DNA from 2 places in the Solibacillus sp. R5-41 genome. Region 2 is predicted to be linked to the other one. Evidence: a T-box and tRNA genes for the amino acid it is inferred to sense, from the RefSeq annotation. Region 2 holds a T-box; the other holds one or more tRNA genes.

Region 1 (9,761 bases), 370 kb from region 2:
AAATAGGGGTTCTAGTTGTTAAAAGGTAATTATTTCGTAAGCTGGAACTGCAACAAAGGCGCCCGTTTCTACAACAATTTTTCAAAAGCAATTTTTACTTCGTCCGAAAATGACCAATAGTGCTGAAAAAAATCGTCTAATTTCTGCATTTATGCTGATGTCGGTCCGTAAAGCTATTGTCCATTTACGCTTCCTAGTAACATAGTTTCCTCAGCGATGACATCTTACCTAAAGAATTGATAATAGACGCTATGCCACCTGCTACAAGGACTGTTTCCCCAACAGTTTAGGCCACTTAGTCATCATAAGTCATAGTAATTGGCACAAATTAAAAAATGATGTTTTTCATGAATAGCTATTAAGTGTATGCTTTGGATAAGATTTGGATAATGAGCGAGTGGATCTGGATATCTTATATGCCTGCAACATTATCCACTATATTAGAAACCATACTTTCTAAATACTTTGTTTTTTTCTAAATAATCAGCTATTCGTTTATTTTTACTTCTTTCTTTATCGTTCTTTTTCGTATTGCATATACGACTACCATCAAAAGAGGTAAAAAAAGTCCAATTGATAATGTTAAGGAATTACCCGTCGTACTGTCCCAATGTTGTTGGTACATGACATTAGGATAAATCACGAGAGAAAGGACCACGGCAATCATTCCTAGTGGTAATGTTAATGGGCGGTAATCTTTCAAATTCAGAATTTGTGCCATCCCTAAAACGGAAGCGTAAAAATAAAGAGTCGATTTAAAATAGAGGGTGATAAACCAAAGTGAAGCCATTAATCCTTCAATACGCTGTACAAAATTCCCAATATTTATCCTTTTAGTCAATTCATAACTTGGATATATCTCTCCAGCAGTTTTATCAACACCAAATACCGAAATACACAAAAATGTAATAACGATGATGACGATGCCGCCTATTAAGTTTCCAATTAAAAAAGATTTTTTAGCTTGTTTCATTTTGTTAATAAAGGAAGGAAAAATCATTAATAAAAAAATAGCATTTACTGAAGATACTACGACATAAAAAAAGGATGATTGAATGATTTTTTTTGTCCCCATCTCATATACAGGCTGTATATTTTCAAACTTTATTTCAGGTGAAATAAATACCACTAAAATGAAAAAAATAACAAAGAACACGACAACTAAGATTTCTGCAGTACGAGCGAAGGTTTCTAATCCAAGACGGACTCCCATCACCACAATCCCCGCCATAAGAATATTAAGGGCTACCATTGGAGTATTTGGCATCATATGGATATTTAAGAATAACCCAAAATAATATAAAAGTTCTGAAGCATAAATAAGAGACGTGAGTACAAACAAAGCAGCAAAGGCTTTCCCTACCCATTTTCCAAATAGTTTTTCAAGGATTTGGACATAGGTGAGGTGAGGGAACCAAAGAGCTATAGTGATGAATAGCCATACGGCCAATAATCCTATACCCGTACCAAATATAGCGGCAAGCCAGGCATCTTGCTTCGCGTTAGTTGCTAATGCTGATGGTACAGTTAAGATGCTCGTACCAATCGTAAATAAAATAACTAATACTAGAAATTGATACGAATTTATTTTAACGTCTTGCATCATTTCATATCATACCTTCCCCTATACACTGTTCTTTTATTTCAACAAATGAGAAATAACGTCATCAAGCGGTTTAAAAATAATAGTGAGTAAATCTAGTGGATTTGGAATAGGTTTTTCAAATCCAAGTGTAATACTTAGACCTACCCCAATTGCAAGTAGAATTGAAAACACCAGTAACTCTTTTTTATATCTTTTTTCCAAGAGAGGTGGAACTTCAATCCACAGAATGGCTGCTGCAATCAGTAGTATTCCTATACTTTTTATCATGATTATCTACCCTCTATCTCTTCTAAAAATGAATTACCTACTGTACCCGTATGCACAAGTTTTAGGTCTACTTTAACATTCGCTGTCATCTCAGGGAATTCCTCATCCCACTGTTCTTTAATCTTTTTCCATTCTTTCGGATTAGATCGATGAATGGCTTCACCAAATCCAAATATGTCTGACTTATACTGTCTTTGTACCGTTTCAATGGTCGATTTAATGAGCTCTTCCATCTCTTTTTCAGTATTCTTCTGTAGCTCAACAATTGTTTCTGGGTCATTAAGATTAATTTGACACTCTACTTCCCCAACATTTCCTTTTACTTTAATATTGACATCCACTTCAGGCTTACCTTTGTTTATTTTGCCTTTCATTTTAGAATCGAATTGAATAATCTCTATAGTGGCTTTCCCCTCTTCAGGACAAGATATAGCTGTTACAGTATTTTGCACTTCGTTGACGACGGCATTATACCTTCTGCCGTCTCGTTCAGTTAACCAGCCTACTAGTTTATCTTTTTTAAACACCGCTAAACCATCATATTCAATTCGCGCAAAAGGAGTAATCGATTCCACATTCTGTTTGCTTGATCCCATTTCTTGTTCCCCTGTTACTAGAATCCCTGTTAATACGGCTTCCTTCCCATCACTTATAAGATTGTCTATCAACTCATCTAATTTAAAGCCGTTCGTTGCAGCCCAAAAAGCTTCTGATGTTTTAAGCGTGTTAAACATTTTATTGGCGGGTATATTTTCAATCGTTGTTGTGACATTCAGTACTTCCCCTGCGGTCCTATCCTTAGCAATAACAACATAGAAATCAGATCGGAGTTCCCAATCTCTTGACAGAAAATCTAAGGATTCGGCTATACCTTCTTCAGCTAAATCCTCACCAAGCACAAGCATTCGAAGATGTCCAGGATATATTTTTCGAGGCGAGATCTTTGTAATTTTTCGAAGGGCTTCATATACCGTTTCTCCGTTCGCCTGAAACAAGATGACTGGTGAACGCCCAGTACTTGTTTTCGTCGTTATTTCCGAAGGTACAACCACTTGAGCAGTTACTTGGTATTCATCTTCTACTTTATCGATTCCTAATGCCATCGTAATGCCAAGCTCATTTAATTCCCTCCGGTCCCAACACCCCGCAAGGAAGAGGCTAAGAATCAGGAGAACAAACATGCACTTTTTCATCTTTTAAACCCCTTCATACTCCTTATTTTTTTGGTGGCTCTGGTTTTGCAGAGGCTGAATCTTGTTGCCTAACGATATTTTGTTGATTGATTAGACGAGGTCGTGTAAACATATTCCATCTAGGCAAGCGAATAAACGTATCCTTTTGATCGGAAAGATTAAATGGAGCTACTGGAGACATATAAGGCACGCCAAAAGAACGCAAACTACATAAATGCAGAAGTAAAGCAATTAAACCGATCGTTATTCCTACTAAACCAAAAGAAGCAGCTAATGCCATAAACCCAAAGCGTAGTATCCTGACAGAGATAGCTAAGTCGTAAGTTGGAGAAACGAAACTAGAAATGGCGGTTATTGAAACCACGATTACCATCGCAGCAGAGATTATGCCTGCTTCAACCGCTGCTGTTCCAATTACAAATGCTCCTACTATAGACATAGCTGAACCGATGCTTCGTGGCATTCTTAAGCCTGCTTCACGCAAGATTTCAAAGGTAACTTCCATTATGACTGCTTCAAAAAATGTCGGAAATGGGACACCTTCTCTTTGGGCTGCCAGACTAATAAGAAGTGCGGGCGGTAGCATTGCATGATTAAAAGTTGTGATTGCAATAAATAATGCTGGTGCAAGCAATGCAATCGCGAATGCAAAAAAACGAAGGAGTCTAATAAGACTCGCAATATCCGCATGTTGGTAGTAGTCGTCTGAAGATTGAAAAAATTGAACAAATAATGCTGGAACAATTAGGACAAATGGTGTTCCATCTACCAAAATGGCTATGCGTCCCTCCAATAATGCTGCAGCTACTACATCCGAACGTTCCGTATTGAATATAGTTGGGAAAGGTGAATATGGTGTATCCTGAATCAATTCCTCGATATTTCCACTTTCAAGAATCCCGTCAATATCTATTTTATCCAAACGCAAACGGACTTCTTTCACTATTTTATCATTTGCAATTCCTTTGATATACATCATGGCAACATTCGTTTTCGTACGTTTTCCAATAACTTTTGATTCCATCCAGAGATTTGGGTCTTTCAGTCTTCTACGAACTAATGCGGTATTTACACGCAAATTTTCGGAGAATCCTTCGCGGGGTCCTCTTACTACCACTTGGGCTGTTGCTTCCGTTACTCCACGCTCAACCCAATACCTATTGGAAATGATTAAACCTTGGGCATATCCATCGATTAAAAGAATCGTATCCCCCGATAAAAGTCCAGTAAAAAGCACTTCAAAATTAGTTATTTCTTTAATTTCTCCTACTGTCATGGCATAATCTTTTAAAATGCTAATAAGATTTTGTTCAGGAGATAGCTTTTTCTGTAATTCGGTCCCTTTGATATCTAGCATGAGCGTTTCCAAAATAAAATTTTGTAATGAGGTTGTATCGGTTAATCCATCTGTATAGAAAATACCGGCTTTAATTGTTTCTTCTTTTCCAATTCGAATTTCTCTAATGATAATATCCGAGCTTTTTCCAAGTGAATCTTTTATTATTTGTATATTTTCTTGAAGGTTTGTTTTTAATTCGTTTGCTGAACTTGTCTCCATCATTTGACTAGCTGAAATAGAATTTGAATGCATTTTAGAATTACTTTTCTTTCTGAAAAAGCCCATAGACTACCTCACATTTACTTTTTATTTTTTTGTCGTTCTATATTAATTTTATTTATTACTTTCCTAGTTAGGAATATATTTGATTATCCTTAAACTTTTCTATTAAGAATGTTGATAAGAGATGGATTTTCATTTTCTTGAGCATGAGGAAACTCCTTTCAACTGAAAAGTCTTAAACACATATTTTTTCTAAACTAAATAAATCATACTACTATTATTAAATAGCAGGATTTTTTCGACAAAACTTCTAATTAAGGGACAAAAAAAGTAAATGGAAAAATACACTTCCCATCTACCAAAATATTAAAATACTGCAGTAATTAATAAAGCTTTCGTAAACACTGTACACCCATGGTTGGCTCGGAAGTAAGGAAGGCCGTATCAATAAGGAAAAAATATTTGCTGTTACATCAATGATAATAGCGCTTATTTTAGTTAACAAGGAGGTCTAAAAAGATGGGGATATTTATGATTCTATTTACTTTACTTGGTGGTATCACATTGAGCGCACAATCAGCTATTAATGGTACATTTAGCCGTAAAGCGGGAACAATTGAAATAACATTCTTAATCTTTGTAACTGGTTCTATGTTTTTAGCTCTACTCTATCGCATTCCTGAAAACAGAAAAAACCCACAAACCCTGATATATCAAGGTTTATGGGCTTTCAAATGTTTCTTATCTTGACTAAAAAACATCTAAATATACCGATAGTCGGGGTCGAACCGACACTCCTCACGGAACGCGATTTTGAGTCGCGCGCGTCTGCCAATTCCGCCATATCGGCAAAGCAAAAAAAAGGAATAAAAAAAACCGGAATAACCGATTTAAAGTATATGGAGGCGGCAACCGGATTTGAACCGGTGGTAGAGGTGTTGCAGACCTGTGCCTTACCACTTGGCTATGCCGCCATATATTATATATTTATAGTTTTGGAGCGGAAGACGAGGTTCGAACTCGCGACCCCCACCTTGGCAAGGTGGTGTTCTACCACTGAACTACTTCCGCAAATATAAAAAAATGGCTGGGGAACCTGGATTCGAACCAGGGCATGACGGAATCAAAATCCGTTGCCTTACCGCTTGGCTATACCCCAATAAAGGTAATTTAAATTTTATAAGAAATGGGGCGACTGATGGGAATCGAACCCACGAATGCCTGAACCACAATCAGGTGCGTTAACCACTTCGCCACAACCGCCATTATAATATCTTACTTGAAAATTAATATTTTAAAAAAAAATAGAATGGGGCGACTGATGGGAATCGAACCCACGAATGCCTGAACCACAATCAGGTGCGTTAACCACTTCGCCACAACCGCCACTATATTATTTTGTTTACTATTTGATTAATTGGCAGGGGCAGTAGGAATCGAACCCACACTGACGGTTTTGGAGACCGTAGTTCTACCTTTAAACTATGCCCCTGTAATTAAAAATGGTGGTGGGGGACGGATTCGAACCGCCGAACCCTAAGGAGCGGATTTACAGTCCGCCGCGTTTAGCCACTTCGCTACCCCACCGAGTAATGGTGCCGGCGAAAGGAGTCGAACCCTCGACCTACTGATTACAAGTCAGTTGCTCTACCAACTGAGCTACACCGGCAAATTAAATTTATAAAGTGGGTCAGGACGGAATCGAACCGCCGACACTTAGAGCTTCAATCTAATGCTCTACCAACTGAGCTACTGACCCATAATTATGTATAAGTTATAAATGGCGGTCCCGACCGGGATCGAACCGGCGATCTCCTGCGTGACAGGCAGGCATGTTAACCGCTACACCACGGGACCATTTGGTTGCGGGGACAGGACTTGAACCTGTGACCTTCGGGTTATGAGCCCGACGAGCTACCACTGCTCCACCCCGCGATAATACTATTTATTTATGGTGGAGGATGACGGGCTCGAACCGCCGACCCTCTGCTTGTAAGGCAGATGCTCTCCCAGCTGAGCTAATCCTCCATGCTGGATACTAACTATTTAATGGTGACCCGTACGGGATTCGAACCCGTGTTACCGCCGTGAAAGGGCGGTGTCTTAACCGCTTGACCAACGGGCCATTAAAACTATTATAGTCTGGCGGAGAGTAAGGGATTTGAACCCTTGATGCAGTGTTATCCGCATACACGATTTCCAATCGTGCTCCTTCGACCTCTCGGACAACTCTCCAAGAAGATTGGCTCCGAAGGTAGGACTCGAACCTACGACCAACCGGTTAACAGCCGGTTGCTCTACCACTGAGCTACTTCGGAATAGTTTTATGTTAGCCTAGCGATGTCCTACTCTCACAGGGGGAAGCCCCCAACTACCATCGGCGCTAAAGAGCTTAACTTCCGTGTTCGGTATGGGAACGGGTGTGACCTCTTTGCCATCATCACTAGACTATTTTAAAAGACAAGATTTATTATATCGTATTTACTAATGAAAATCAAGTCTTTATTAGTAAAAAAATAAATTTTATTCTTTCAAAACTGGATAAACGTTTCATTGAAAATGTGCAATAAATTGTGGTTAAGTCCTCGACCGATTAGTATTCGTCAGCTCCATATGTCGCCACACTTCCACCTCGAACCTATCTACCTGATCGTCTTTCAGGGGTCTTACTTACTTGCGTAATGGGAAATCTCATCTTGAGGGGGGCTTCATGCTTAGATGCTTTCAGCACTTATCCCGTCCACACATAGCTACCCAGCGATGCCTTTGGCAAGACAACTGGTACACCAGCGGTGTGTCCATCCCGGTCCTCTCGTACTAAGGACAGCTCCTCTCAAATTTCCTACGCCCACGACGGATAGGGACCGAACTGTCTCACGACGTTCTGAACCCAGCTCGCGTACCGCTTTAATGGGCGAACAGCCCAACCCTTGGGACCGACTACAGCCCCAGGATGCGATGAGCCGACATCGAGGTGCCAAACCTCCCCGTCGATGTGGACTCTTGGGGGAGATAAGCCTGTTATCCCCGGGGTAGCTTTTATCCGTTGAGCGATGGCCCTTCCATGCGGAACCACCGGATCACTAAGCCCGTCTTTCGACCCTGCTCGACTTGTAGGTCTCGCAGTCAAGCTCCCTTATGCCTTTACACTCTACGAATGATTTCCAACCATTCTGAGGGAACCTTTGGGCGCCTCCGTTACTCTTTAGGAGGCGACCGCCCCAGTCAAACTGTCCGCCTGACACTGTCTCCTACCCCGTTAAGGGGCATGGGTTAGAAGTTCAATACAACCAGGGTAGTATCCCACTGACGCCTCCTTCGAAGCTGGCGCTCCGAGATCTCTGGCTCCTACCTATCCTGTACAAGTTGTACCAAAATTCAATATCAGGCTACAGTAAAGCTCCACGGGGTCTTTCCGTCCTGTCGCGGGTAACCTGCATCTTCACAGGTACTATAATTTCACCGAGTCTCTCGTTGAGACAGTGCCCAGATCGTTACGCCTTTCGTGCGGGTCGGAACTTACCCGACAAGGAATTTCGCTACCTTAGGACCGTTATAGTTACGGCCGCCGTTTACTGGGGCTTCAATTCGTAGCTTCGCTTGCGCTAACCACTCCTCTTAACCTTCCAGCACCGGGCAGGCGTCAGCCCCTATACTTCACCTTACGGTTTTGCAGAGACCTGTGTTTTTGCTAAACAGTCGCCTGGGCCTATTCACTGCGGCTCTCGTGCGCTTGCACGCTCAAGAGCACCCCTTCTCCCGAAGTTACGGGGTCATTTTGCCGAGTTCCTTAACGAGAGTTCTCTCGCACACCTTAGGATTCTCTCCTCGACTACCTGTGTCGGTTTGCGGTACGGGCACCTCTCACCTCGATAGAGGCTTTTCTTGGCAGTGTGAAATCAGGAACTTCGTCCATACGGACTCGTCATCACAGCTCAACGTATCAGTGTGCGGATTTGCCTACACACACGCCTTACTGCTTGAACAGAGACAACCAACGCTCTGCTTACCCTATCCTACTGCGTCCCCCCATTTCTCAAACGGTGAGGAGGTGGTACAGGAATATCAACCTGTTGTCCATCGCCTACGCCTATCGGCCTCGGCTTAGGTCCCGACTAACCCTGAGCGGACGAGCCTTCCTCAGGAAACCTTAGTCATACGGTGGACGGGATTCTCACCCGTCTTTCGCTACTCATACCGGCATTCTCACTTCTAAGCGCTCCACCAGTCCTTCCGGTCTGACTTCAACGCCCTTAGAACGCTCTCCTACCACGCATCCATACGGATGCATCCACAGCTTCGGTGAATCGTTTAGCCCCGATAAATTTTCGGCGCAGCGTCACTCGACCAGTGAGCTATTACGCACTCTTTAAATGGTGGCTGCTTCTAAGCCAACATCCTGGTTGTCTAAGCAACGCCACATCCTTTTCCACTTAACGATTACTTTGGGACCTTAGCTGGTGGTCTGGGCTGTTTCCCTCTTGACTACGGATCTTATCACTCGCAGTCTGACTCCCGTGTATAAATATCTGGCATTCGGAGTTTGTCTGAATTCGGTAAAGCGAGATGCCCCCCTAGTCCAAACAGTGCTCTACCTCCAGTATTCTCAATCACGAGGCTAGCCCTAAAGCTATTTCGGAGAGAACCAGCTATCTCCAGGTTCGATTGGAATTTCTCCGCTACCCACACCTCATCCCCGCACTTTTCAACGTGCGTGGGTTCGGGCCTCCAGTAAGTGTTACCTCACCTTCACCCTGGACATGGGTAGATCACCTGGTTTCGGGTCTACGACCACGTACTAATTCGCCCTATTCAGACTCGCTTTCGCTGCGGCTCCGTCTCATCAACTTAACCTCGCACGTAATCGTAACTCGCCGGTTCATTCTACAAAAGGCACGCTATCACCCATTAACGGGCTCTAACTACTTGTAGGCACACGGTTTCAGGATCTATTTCACTCCCCTTCCGGGGTGCTTTTCACCTTTCCCTCACGGTACTGGTTCACTATCGGTCACTAGGTAGTATTTAGCCTTGGGAGATGGTCCTCCCAGATTCCGACGGAATTTCACGTGTTCCGCCGTACTCAGGATACATTCAAGAGGGAATGAGGTTTCACTTACAGGGCTTTTACCTT
Region 2 (9,761 bases):
CAGGTTCAACTGAATTATATGAAACGCCTTTACATCCGTATACACAAGCATTACTTTCTGCAATTCCAGTAGTAGAGCGGAGTCGTAAACGAATCATTCTTGAAGGTGATATACCAAATCCTATTAACCCACCTGTTGGTTGTCCATTTAGAACGAGATGCCATGTAGCGATTGATAAATGTGAACAAAAGCCAAATTGGTTTGAAGCAAAACCAAATCATTGGGTTGCATGTCATATTGTAGAGGGAAATTACAAAAAATAAAATTTGGAAATTGAACAAGGCGAAAACTATTCCTAGGTGATGTTCATGAAATTAATGAACATCACCTAGGATTTTTTCTTTATACGCTTAATTACTTTTGCAGCGATTTATAATACTGCCCTTTTTCTACATATTCGCGAATGATGCGATCCATATCTGCCCGGTCCTCCGCTGTTACTTCGCGCACGACTTTAGCGGGACGGCCCATTGCTAACATATTCGGTGGAATTACCTTACCTGGTGGAACAAGACTACCGGCACCGATAAATGCCCCTTCACCAATTACAGCGCCATCTAAAATTATGGAACCCATACCGATTAATGCGCGTTTACGAATGGTGCAGCTATGTAATGTTACTTGATGCCCAACTGTCACCTCATCTTCTATAATTAATGGGAAGGCTGGACTTTGATGCAAGCAAGATAAGTCTTGAATGCTAACGCGCTCACCAATAATGGTTTTGTTGACATCTCCACGTATGACCGTATTAAACCAAATAGAAGTTTGCGCACCAATTTTTACATCACCTGTAATCGTTGCGTAATCTGCAATGAAAGCTGAAGGATCAATAATTGGGTGTTTATCTTTGTATGGATAAATCATTTCGTAACGCCTCTTTTCTTTTATTAAACAAGTCTACCACTATCGTAACAAATGATTAGCAATTTTCAAATATCATTTCATTTTCTAAAAGATACATTATAATAAGATAAGTTTAGTATTAAGGAGGTTAGGCCATGTGGAAATGGGAGGCTGAAGGGCAACCGAAAGCTGTGGTAGCAATACTTCATAGTGCATACGAGAATCATCACTGGTACGCATGGTTAATCGAAAGGTTTCGAAGCGCTGGCTTTCATGTCGTTATGGGCGATTTGCCTGGGCATGGAAAACAGGGTCAATATTTAAGATATCATAATGAAGATTTTAAAGGTTATTTAACCTATACAAAACGATTATTAAACATAGCACTTGAATATAATTTACCTTTATTTGTGATTGGTAATGGTCTAGGTGGCGCAATTGCCTTAAGAGCATTACAAAAATATAAAATTGAATGTGCTGGATTAGTCATCACATCCCCGTGGATCAATTTAAAACTAACACCAGGGAAGATACCAAATGCTTTATCAAGCTTTAGTGCCTTTACATCAAATGTTAAGTTAAATCACGAGCTGACATTGTATCATTTTACGAGAAATACAGATGTTTTACTTGAGTTAAAGGAGCACTTACCTTTAAACAATGTCGTTACGGTAAAATGGTATAGTGATTGGAAAAATTTAACGAGGGACTTGCGTGATCCAGAATTTAAGCTTCCGAATATACCATTGCTACTAATGAATGGTGAAAAAGATAAAGTGGCAGATAGCTCGGCATCAAAAAGATGGTTAGCGCAGCAAAGCTTATCAGAATACCATTATAAAGAATGGAATGATTGTTTCCACAGTCTTTATTTTGAGGTTGAGCGTGAGGAAATATTCCAATTTACTGTGGATTTTATAAATAATGTGTTACGAGATTTAGGATATATAATAGAATAATGGAAAACCTAACAAACTATTTTGTTAGGTTTTTTTTATAAACGTAAAAAACATATCGAATATTTCGAAAATTTGTAATATACTAAATACATAAACAATACAATGTTTACCAAAGGGGTGACTAAATGGGGTTTATTAATGATTTTGTAGGCTGGGCTAATAATATTCTTTGGGGTCCAGTAATGATTTACGGTATTTTAATTGTAGGACTATTTTTCTCTATTTTGACAAAGTTTGCCCAGATTCGATTAATTAAGGACATGTTTGTGTTAATGTTCACAGGTGAAAAATCGGATGCTGGTGTATCCTCCTTCCAAGCAATGTCGATTGCATTATCAGGTCGTGTAGGTACGGGGAATATCATTGGTACGGCGTCGGCTATCGCTTTTGGTGGTCCTGGTGCAGTATTCTGGATGTGGGTGACTGCATTCATTGGCGCATCGACAGCCTATATGGAATCAACACTAGCTCAAATTTATAAAGAAAAGAAAAACGGACAGTATCGTGGTGGTCCAGCTTTCTACATTGAAAAAGCGACAGGTATTCGTATTTTAGGGGTTATTTTCGCAATTTCTGCTATTCTTTCAGTAGCGGTTCTAATGCCGGGAGTACAAGCTAATGCGATTGCTGGTGCGGTGGATAATGCATTTGGAATTGAACCTTGGATTACTGGACTTGTAACGATTATTTTATTAGGAGTCATTATTTTCGGTGGGGTTAAACGTATAGCGAATGTTGCCCAAATTTTAGTACCTTTTATGGCTTTAGGTTATTTAATTGTAGCTGGAATTATTATTGTAATGAATATTTCTGAAGTACCTGGCATATTTTCATTAATTTTCCGAAGCGCATTTAATTCAGATGCTGTATTTGGTGGAATGATTGGTAGTGCAATTTTCTGGGGTGTAAAACGTGCGATTTATTCAAACGAGGCAGGTCAAGGTACAGGAGCTCACCCGGCTGCTGCTGCTGAAGTTTCACACCCAGCAATGCAAGGTTTAGTGCAAGCGGCATCTGTTTATATTGATACACTTTTAGTATGTACAGCAACAGCTTTAATGATTTTATTCATGGGTACCTATAACGTCCATGATGGTAGTCAGGATGGTCCATTAATCGAGGCGAAAATGGATACTGAAATAACGTATACAGGATTTACACAAGCGGCAGTGAATGAAGCGTTCCCATCATTAAACAATTTTGGTTCAAGCTTTGTTGCAATAGCGCTATTCTTATTTGCCTTTACAACATTAATGGCTTATTACTATGTAGCAGAGACAAATGTCTCCTACTTAGTATCTGGAACAGCAGAAAAAATTGGAATATTCCTTATGAAGCTTGTTCTTCTAGCATCGGCATTCTATGGAACTGTGAAAACATCTGATTTAGCGTGGGCATTTGGTGACGTCGGATTAGGTTTGACAGTATGGATAAATGTTATTATGATGCTATTCATTATGAAACCAGCGCTCATTGCTTTAAAAGACTATGAGCAACAGAAAAAAGAAGGAAAAAATCCAGTCTTTGATCCTATTAAACTAGGTATTAAAAATGCTAAGTTCTGGGAAACGTATAAAAAAGAATAATGAAAAAATCGTCATTTGGAAATCCTTCCAGATGACGATTTTTTTGATTATATAAGTAAAGTATCAGCTTCCCTTAGGAAGTTCCTTTACCTTTTCTAAAGCGATAACAAACGGTGGCTCATTTTTTTGATTTAAAAATTCATATTTCAGAACATGTACCGATTTTTGTGGTAGCTCGCTTACAAAACGAATCACTTCATCTCGTTCCTCTTTACCACCATCATGCCCATGATAGACAACTAATACAATGACACCACCGATTTTTAATAAAGGCAATAAGCTTTCCAGTGCTTGTATAGTCGTATTTGGTTTCGTAATAATTGAATGATCACTACCTGGTAAGTAACCAAGATTGAAAATGGCACCTGCAACGGGCTTTGTTACGTATTTTCCAATGTTTTCATGGCCATCGCGCAATACAAGTGCGCGGTGTTCAAGCGAGTGATCAAGCAAGCGGTGAAGGGTCGCGTTAACTGCCTCTTTTTGTACATCAAAGGCATAAACATACCCATCATCACCAACTAGGTTTGCTAAAAATAATGTATCATGCCCATTGCCAGCAGTTGCATCTACAGCAATATCACCTTCTGCAATCGACATTTGAAGTAAATTTTGAGCATATTGTAATACGCGTTGAAGCTTCATTATTTCATCACATCCGGTTGATAAAATTTCCCCTGCCAACTACCTCGACGTTCCAACTCGGCATCGATGCCATTTAATACTTCCCACTTATTAACAGACCACATTGGACCAATCATTAAATCAATCGGACCGTCTCCAGTAATGCGGTGAACAATCATTTCAGGAGGAAGTATTTCAAGCTGGTCGGCAACAAGTTGAATATAGGCATCCTTGTCCATAAATTCAAGCATTCCTTTTTCATATTGCTTTACAAGTGGTGTGCCTTTTAATAAATGTAGCAAATGAATTTTAATCCCTTGTACATCAAGTTTTGCCACTTCACGAGTCGTTTCCATCATCATATTGTAATCCTCGAGTGGTAAGCCGTTAATAATATGTGTTACAACTCGAATGCCATGTTTTCGTAGCTTATTAACCCCTTCAACATACATTTCATAATCATGCGCACGGTTAATTAAATTCGCTGTTTTTTCATGTACAGTTTGTAATCCTAGCTCAACCCAAAGATATGTTCGTTCATTTAATTCAGCTAAATATTCGACTACATCGTCTGGTAAGCAGTCAGGGCGGGTTGCGATACTGAGTCCCATTACACCTTCACAAGCAAGTGCTGCCTCGAATTTTTCCTTTAAAACAGGAAGTGGTGCGTGGGTATTTGTGTAAGCTTGGAAATAGGCCATAGTTAAACCGTCTTTCCATTTGCTCTCCATTTTCGATTTAATCTTTTCAAATTGTACAGAAATCGGATCTACCTTATCGCCAGCAAAATCCCCTGAGCCAGCAGCTGAACAAAATGTACAACCACCAAAAGCGACCGTACCATCTCGGTTTGGACAATCAAAACCAGCATCCAATGCCACTTTATAAACCTTCTTACCAAATTCATTTCGTAAATAACGGTTCCATGTATAATAGCGCTTTCCATCAGATGGGAAAGGGAAATTTATTTCAGTCATTAGTCTATTCACTCCTCTAACGTTTTATTTTAACATGTACACATATACGGTACTAATAGAAAATCTTTTATATTGTATATTTTCGGCTAAAAGAATAAACTAATTCAATGAAAGTTGTAAATTTTAGGAGGAAAATACATGCCAAAACAAGTTTGGCTTTTAATAATTGGAACATTTGTCAATACGGTCGGGAATTCATTTTTATGGCCGTTAAACAGTATTTACATACATGATTATTTAGGAAAGACATTAACGATGGCAGGGTTTGTTTTGATGCTCAATTCCTTAGCCGGTGTGTTTGGCAATATATTAGGCGGTATATTGTTTGATAAGCTTGGCGGCTATAAAACTATATTAATAGGAGTCATTTTAAATTTATTTTCGATTACATTACTTGCAATTTGGCATGAATGGCCGCAATACATTATTTTTTTAACGATGTTAGGGTTCAGTGGTGGGATTGTATTTCCCGCACTTTATGCTATTGCAGGAAGTGCTTGGCCAGAAGGGGGTAGGAGGTCGTTTAACGCGATATTTTTAGCAAATAATGTAGGGGTAGCGATTGGACCGGCACTTGCAGGGGTCATAGCAGATATACAATTTGAATGGGTCTTTATTTCAAATTTAATTGCTTATATTGTGTTTTTCCTTATTGTCATCTTTACATTTAAGCGCTTTGATTCAGGTAAAATCACAATGAAAAAAGTAACTTCAGAAGCGAGCGATAAAAAAGTGAGAGCACCTCTTATTGCGTTAAGTATTTTAAGTGTTTCATTAGTATTATGCTGGTTATCCTATTCGCAATGGAGTGCAACAATCTCCTCTTACACGCAGTTTTTAGGTATGAGCTTGTCGCAATATAGTTTATTGTGGACATTGAACGGCTTTATGATCGTGGCGGTTCAGCCAATTATTAAACCACTTGTGACACGTTGGGAAAAGAAAATCAAACATCAGCTCGTACTTGGTTTAGCATTAATGTCCGTTTCCTTTTTCGTCGTGTATTTTGCAGGTGATTTTAAAATGTTTGCCGCAGCGATGGTTATTTTGACTTTAGGGGAAGTATTCTTTTCACCTGTTATCCCAATGCTGGCGAATAAGTTGGCGCCACCTGGACAGGAAGGCTTTTATCAAGGGTTAGTGAACAGTGCCACAACTGTAGGAAGAATGATTGGTCCGTTATTTGGTGGATTAATGGTCGATCTATACGGAATGCAAGTATTAATGCTTATTTTAACGGTTATATTGATTGTAGCGATGGTTCCTTGTTTATTATTTGACCGAGGATTGAAAAACAAGGAAATTGGATGATTTTTTTGATGAAAGAGCAATATGAAATATTGAAATTGCCAGTAAATGATAAACAGCCTCTTGTGCTTTTGCTGACAATCCGCTAAAATGAATGAAATATTAAAAAAGACTGTGATAAGGAATAGTAGACGGTTCTTCCTTTTAGAGAGCTAGCGGTTGGTGAAAGCTAGTAGGTAGTAAGTCGAACTCGCCTTTGAGTTAGCTTTGGTGAACTAATAGTAGCTAAAGCCGTGTATTCGCGTTAAGAAATCAAGCTGAGTGCAGTGTCACTAATGTGGGTGGTACCGCGGGAGTATAAAATATCTCTCGTCCCTTCTTATTTTTTAAGAATGGGGCGGGATTTTTTTGTTTCCTGAATTTTCTGTAAATTCAACCCAAATACATTAACAGCTTATGTATACATTTTTAAAGGAATCCACATAAGAAAGAATAGAACCTTGCACAACTTTTGTACAAGAAATATCTTTCTAATCACAGCAATCGAAAACTAGAGGAGGAATTTTTGTGAGCTTTAATCATCAACAAATCGAAAAGAAATGGCAGAAATATTGGGCCGACAATAAAACGTTTAAAACGGAAAATGAAGCGGATAAACCAAAGTTTTATGCACTTGATATGTTCCCATATCCATCGGGTTCAGGTCTACATGTAGGGCATCCAGAAGGGTATACAGCAACAGATATTCTTTCACGTTTTAAACGTATGCAAGGCTATAATGTGCTACATCCAATGGGCTGGGATGCATTTGGTTTACCAGCAGAGCAATATGCACTGGATACAGGAAATGACCCGGCTGAATTTACGGCGAAAAACATTGCAACATTTAAGCGTCAAATTCAAGAGCTCGGCTTCTCTTATGATTGGGATCGTGAAATCAATACGACGGACCCTTCATACTACAAATGGACACAATGGATTTTCACGAAATTAGTGGAAATGGATTTAGCATATGTGGATGAAGTGGCTGTTAACTGGTGTGAAGCACTTGGGACAGTACTTGCCAATGAAGAAGTAATTGACGGTCTTTCTGAGCGCGGTAGTCACCCAGTAGTGCGTCGTCCAATGCGCCAATGGGTTTTACGTATTACAAAATACGCAGACCGTTTAATTGACGATCTTGTAGATGTCGATTGGCCAGAATCAATTAAAGATATGCAACGTAACTGGATTGGGCGTTCTGAAGGCGCACAAGTGAAATTTACTATTGCAGGTACTGACAAAGACTTTGAAGTATTTACAACGCGTCCAGATACATTATTTGGTGCAACTTACTGTGTACTTGCGCCAGAGCATAAATTAGTAGCAGAAATTACGTCAGCTGACCAAAAAGCTGCGGTAGAAGCATATTTAGAAAAAGTTTCATTAAAATCTGACTTAGAGCGTACAGATTTAGCGAAAGAAAAAACAGGTGTGTTCACTGGTGCTTATGCTGTGAATCCGATTAACGGGAAGCAAGTACCGATTTGGATCGCTGACTATGTGCTAGCTACTTACGGTACTGGTGCCATTATGGCGGTTCCAGCACATGATGAGCGCGACTATGAATTCGCAAAAGAATTTGGCTTAGACATTGTTGCTGTTTTAGAAGGTGGCAACATTGAAACAGAAGCGTTCACTGGTGACGGTGTCCACATCAATTCTGATTTCCTAGACGGTTTAAATAAAGAAGACGGTATTGCAAAGGCAATTGCTTGGCTAGTAGAAAACGGTGTTGGGGAACAGAAAATTACGTACCGTTTACGTGACTGGTTATTCTCTCGTCAACGTTATTGGGGTGAGCCAATTCCAGTTATTCACTGGGAAGATGGCACAATGACAACGATTCCAGTTGAACAATTGCCATTAGAATTACCGAAAACAGATAATATTCGTCCTTCAGGTACAGGTGAATCACCACTTGCAAATATTGACGAGTGGGTTAATGTTGTACACCCTGAAACAGGCTTAAAAGGTCGTCGTGAAACGAACACAATGCCGCAGTGGGCAGGTTCTTCATGGTACTTCTTACGCTATATCGATCCAACAAATGATGAAGCAATAGCAGATCCAGAATTACTAAAACGTTGGTTACCAGTTGATATTTATATCGGTGGCGCGGAGCATGCGGTTCTTCACTTGCTGTACGCACGTTTCTGGCATAAAGTGCTGTACGATTTAGGTGTTGTACACACGAAAGAGCCATTCCAAAAGCTATTTAACCAAGGAATGATCCTAGGTGAAGGTAATGAGAAGATGTCTAAATCAAAAGGGAATGTTGTAAACCCGGATGATATTATTGAATCCCACGGTGCGGATACATTACGTTTATATGAAATGTTCATGGGTCCATTAGAAGCATCTATTGCATGGAGCACAAATGGCTTAGATGGGGCACGTCGTTTCTTAGATCGTATTTGGCGTTTATTCGTAACAGAAGAAGGTCAATTAGCTGAGAAAGTTCAAGTTTCGGCTGATCAAACATTAGAAAAAGTATATCATCAAACAGTGAAAAAAGTGACGGAAAACTATGAAGGTATCCGATTCAATACAGCTATTTCACAAATGATGGTGTTCATTAATGAATGCTATAAAGCGGAAGTGATTCCAGTTGATTATGTAGAAGGCTTTGTGAAGTTATTATCCCCAATCGCACCACACGTAGCGGAAGAACTTTGGGCGGTTTTAGGTCGTGAAGGTACAATTACGTATACAGAATGGCCAGTAGCTGACGAGTCTAAGCTTGTAGATGATGAAGTAGAAGTCGTTGTTCAAGTATTAGGTAAAGTACGTGCGAAAGTAAAAGTAGCAAAAGATATTTCTAAAGAAGATTTAGAAAAAGTTGCACTGGAAGATAGCAAAGTACAAGAATTTATCGACGGCAAAACAGTCGTAAAAGTCGTTGTTATTCCAGGGAAATTAGTAAACATTGTTGTTAAATAATAATCTGTAAATTTAATCTATTCAAAAAATGACATTTTGGCTTATGCTGAAAATGTCATTTTTTGTTTTAAAACCACAAATGATATGGTAGAATTTTGAAATAGAATACTGTGCGATAAGAAATAAACTGCTTTGGAATGATCAATATCACAACTTTGGATGGCGAAAAATTAAAGTTGATTGGAATGAAGGGGAGGCGACTCCTGCGGGAACAGCACGACTTCTGAGACTACAGGCTCAGGCCGTATCCGTGGAAAGCGTCCGAACCGGAATGGAAATCAACCCCTATCATACGGGAGAGATTCAAAAAAGGGACGTGAACACTTTTGGAAGAATCAACAATATTAATCATAGAAGATGATGCTGATATTTTAGAAGTACTTTCATTGTATGTTCAAAATGCAGGATATCACACATTAAAAGCAACATCCGTTGAAGAAGGCTGGAAGCTAATTACGACAGAAGCCATTGATTTAATGTTAATTGATATCAATTTACCAGATGGGAATGGCATCGATTTAGTAAAGCGAATACGTGAA

What was found. The T-box of region 2 lies ahead of leuS (leucine--tRNA ligase). A T-box ahead of a tRNA ligase gene usually reads a tRNA of that ligase, here a tRNA-Leu.
Region 1: it encodes a tRNA-Leu, which carries the amino acid that the T-box ahead of leuS (leucine--tRNA ligase) is inferred to sense. The anticodon was not compared.

Annotation. Positions count from the first base shown of each region.
Region 1 is NZ_CP024123.1:3,710,531-3,720,291, forward strand. Features, by position in the region: gene CSE16_RS18380 (GerAB/ArcD/ProY family transporter) at 488-1,606, opposite strand; gene CSE16_RS18385 (hypothetical protein) at 1,640-1,873, opposite strand; gene CSE16_RS18390 (Ger(x)C family spore germination protein) at 1,876-3,066, opposite strand; gene CSE16_RS18395 (spore germination protein) at 3,089-4,690, opposite strand; gene CSE16_RS22090 (DMT family transporter) at 5,147-5,377, shown strand; tRNA gene CSE16_RS18410 (tRNA-Leu) at 5,396-5,477, opposite strand; tRNA gene CSE16_RS18415 (tRNA-Cys) at 5,528-5,601, opposite strand; tRNA gene CSE16_RS18420 (tRNA-Gly) at 5,624-5,698, opposite strand; tRNA gene CSE16_RS18425 (tRNA-Gln) at 5,712-5,786, opposite strand; tRNA gene CSE16_RS18430 (tRNA-His) at 5,815-5,890, opposite strand; tRNA gene CSE16_RS18435 (tRNA-His) at 5,938-6,013, opposite strand; tRNA gene CSE16_RS18440 (tRNA-Trp) at 6,046-6,119, opposite strand; tRNA gene CSE16_RS18445 (tRNA-Tyr) at 6,131-6,214, opposite strand; tRNA gene CSE16_RS18450 (tRNA-Thr) at 6,221-6,296, opposite strand; tRNA gene CSE16_RS18455 (tRNA-Phe) at 6,314-6,386, opposite strand; tRNA gene CSE16_RS18460 (tRNA-Asp) at 6,409-6,484, opposite strand; tRNA gene CSE16_RS18465 (tRNA-Met) at 6,488-6,562, opposite strand; tRNA gene CSE16_RS18470 (tRNA-Val) at 6,580-6,655, opposite strand; tRNA gene CSE16_RS18475 (tRNA-Glu) at 6,678-6,752, opposite strand; tRNA gene CSE16_RS18480 (tRNA-Ser) at 6,771-6,862, opposite strand; tRNA gene CSE16_RS18485 (tRNA-Asn) at 6,871-6,945, opposite strand; rRNA gene rrf (5S ribosomal RNA) at 6,960-7,075, opposite strand; rRNA gene CSE16_RS18495 (23S ribosomal RNA) at 7,201-9,761, opposite strand, start outside.
Region 2 is NZ_CP024123.1:3,337,278-3,347,038, reverse strand. Features, by position in the region: gene CSE16_RS16465 (oligopeptide/dipeptide ABC transporter ATP-binding protein) at 1-263, shown strand, start outside; gene CSE16_RS16460 (gamma carbonic anhydrase) at 355-867, opposite strand; gene CSE16_RS16455 (alpha/beta hydrolase) at 1,002-1,805, shown strand; gene CSE16_RS16450 (alanine/glycine:cation symporter family protein) at 1,931-3,391, shown strand; gene CSE16_RS16445 (tRNA 5-(aminomethyl)-2-thiouridylate-methyltransferase MnmM) at 3,455-4,036, opposite strand; gene CSE16_RS16440 (tRNA modification radical SAM protein MnmL/YtqA) at 4,036-4,992, opposite strand; gene CSE16_RS16435 (MDR family MFS transporter) at 5,131-6,303, shown strand; T-box leader at 6,406-6,620, shown strand; gene leuS (leucine--tRNA ligase) at 6,808-9,222, shown strand; gene CSE16_RS16425 (response regulator transcription factor) at 9,549-9,761, shown strand, end outside.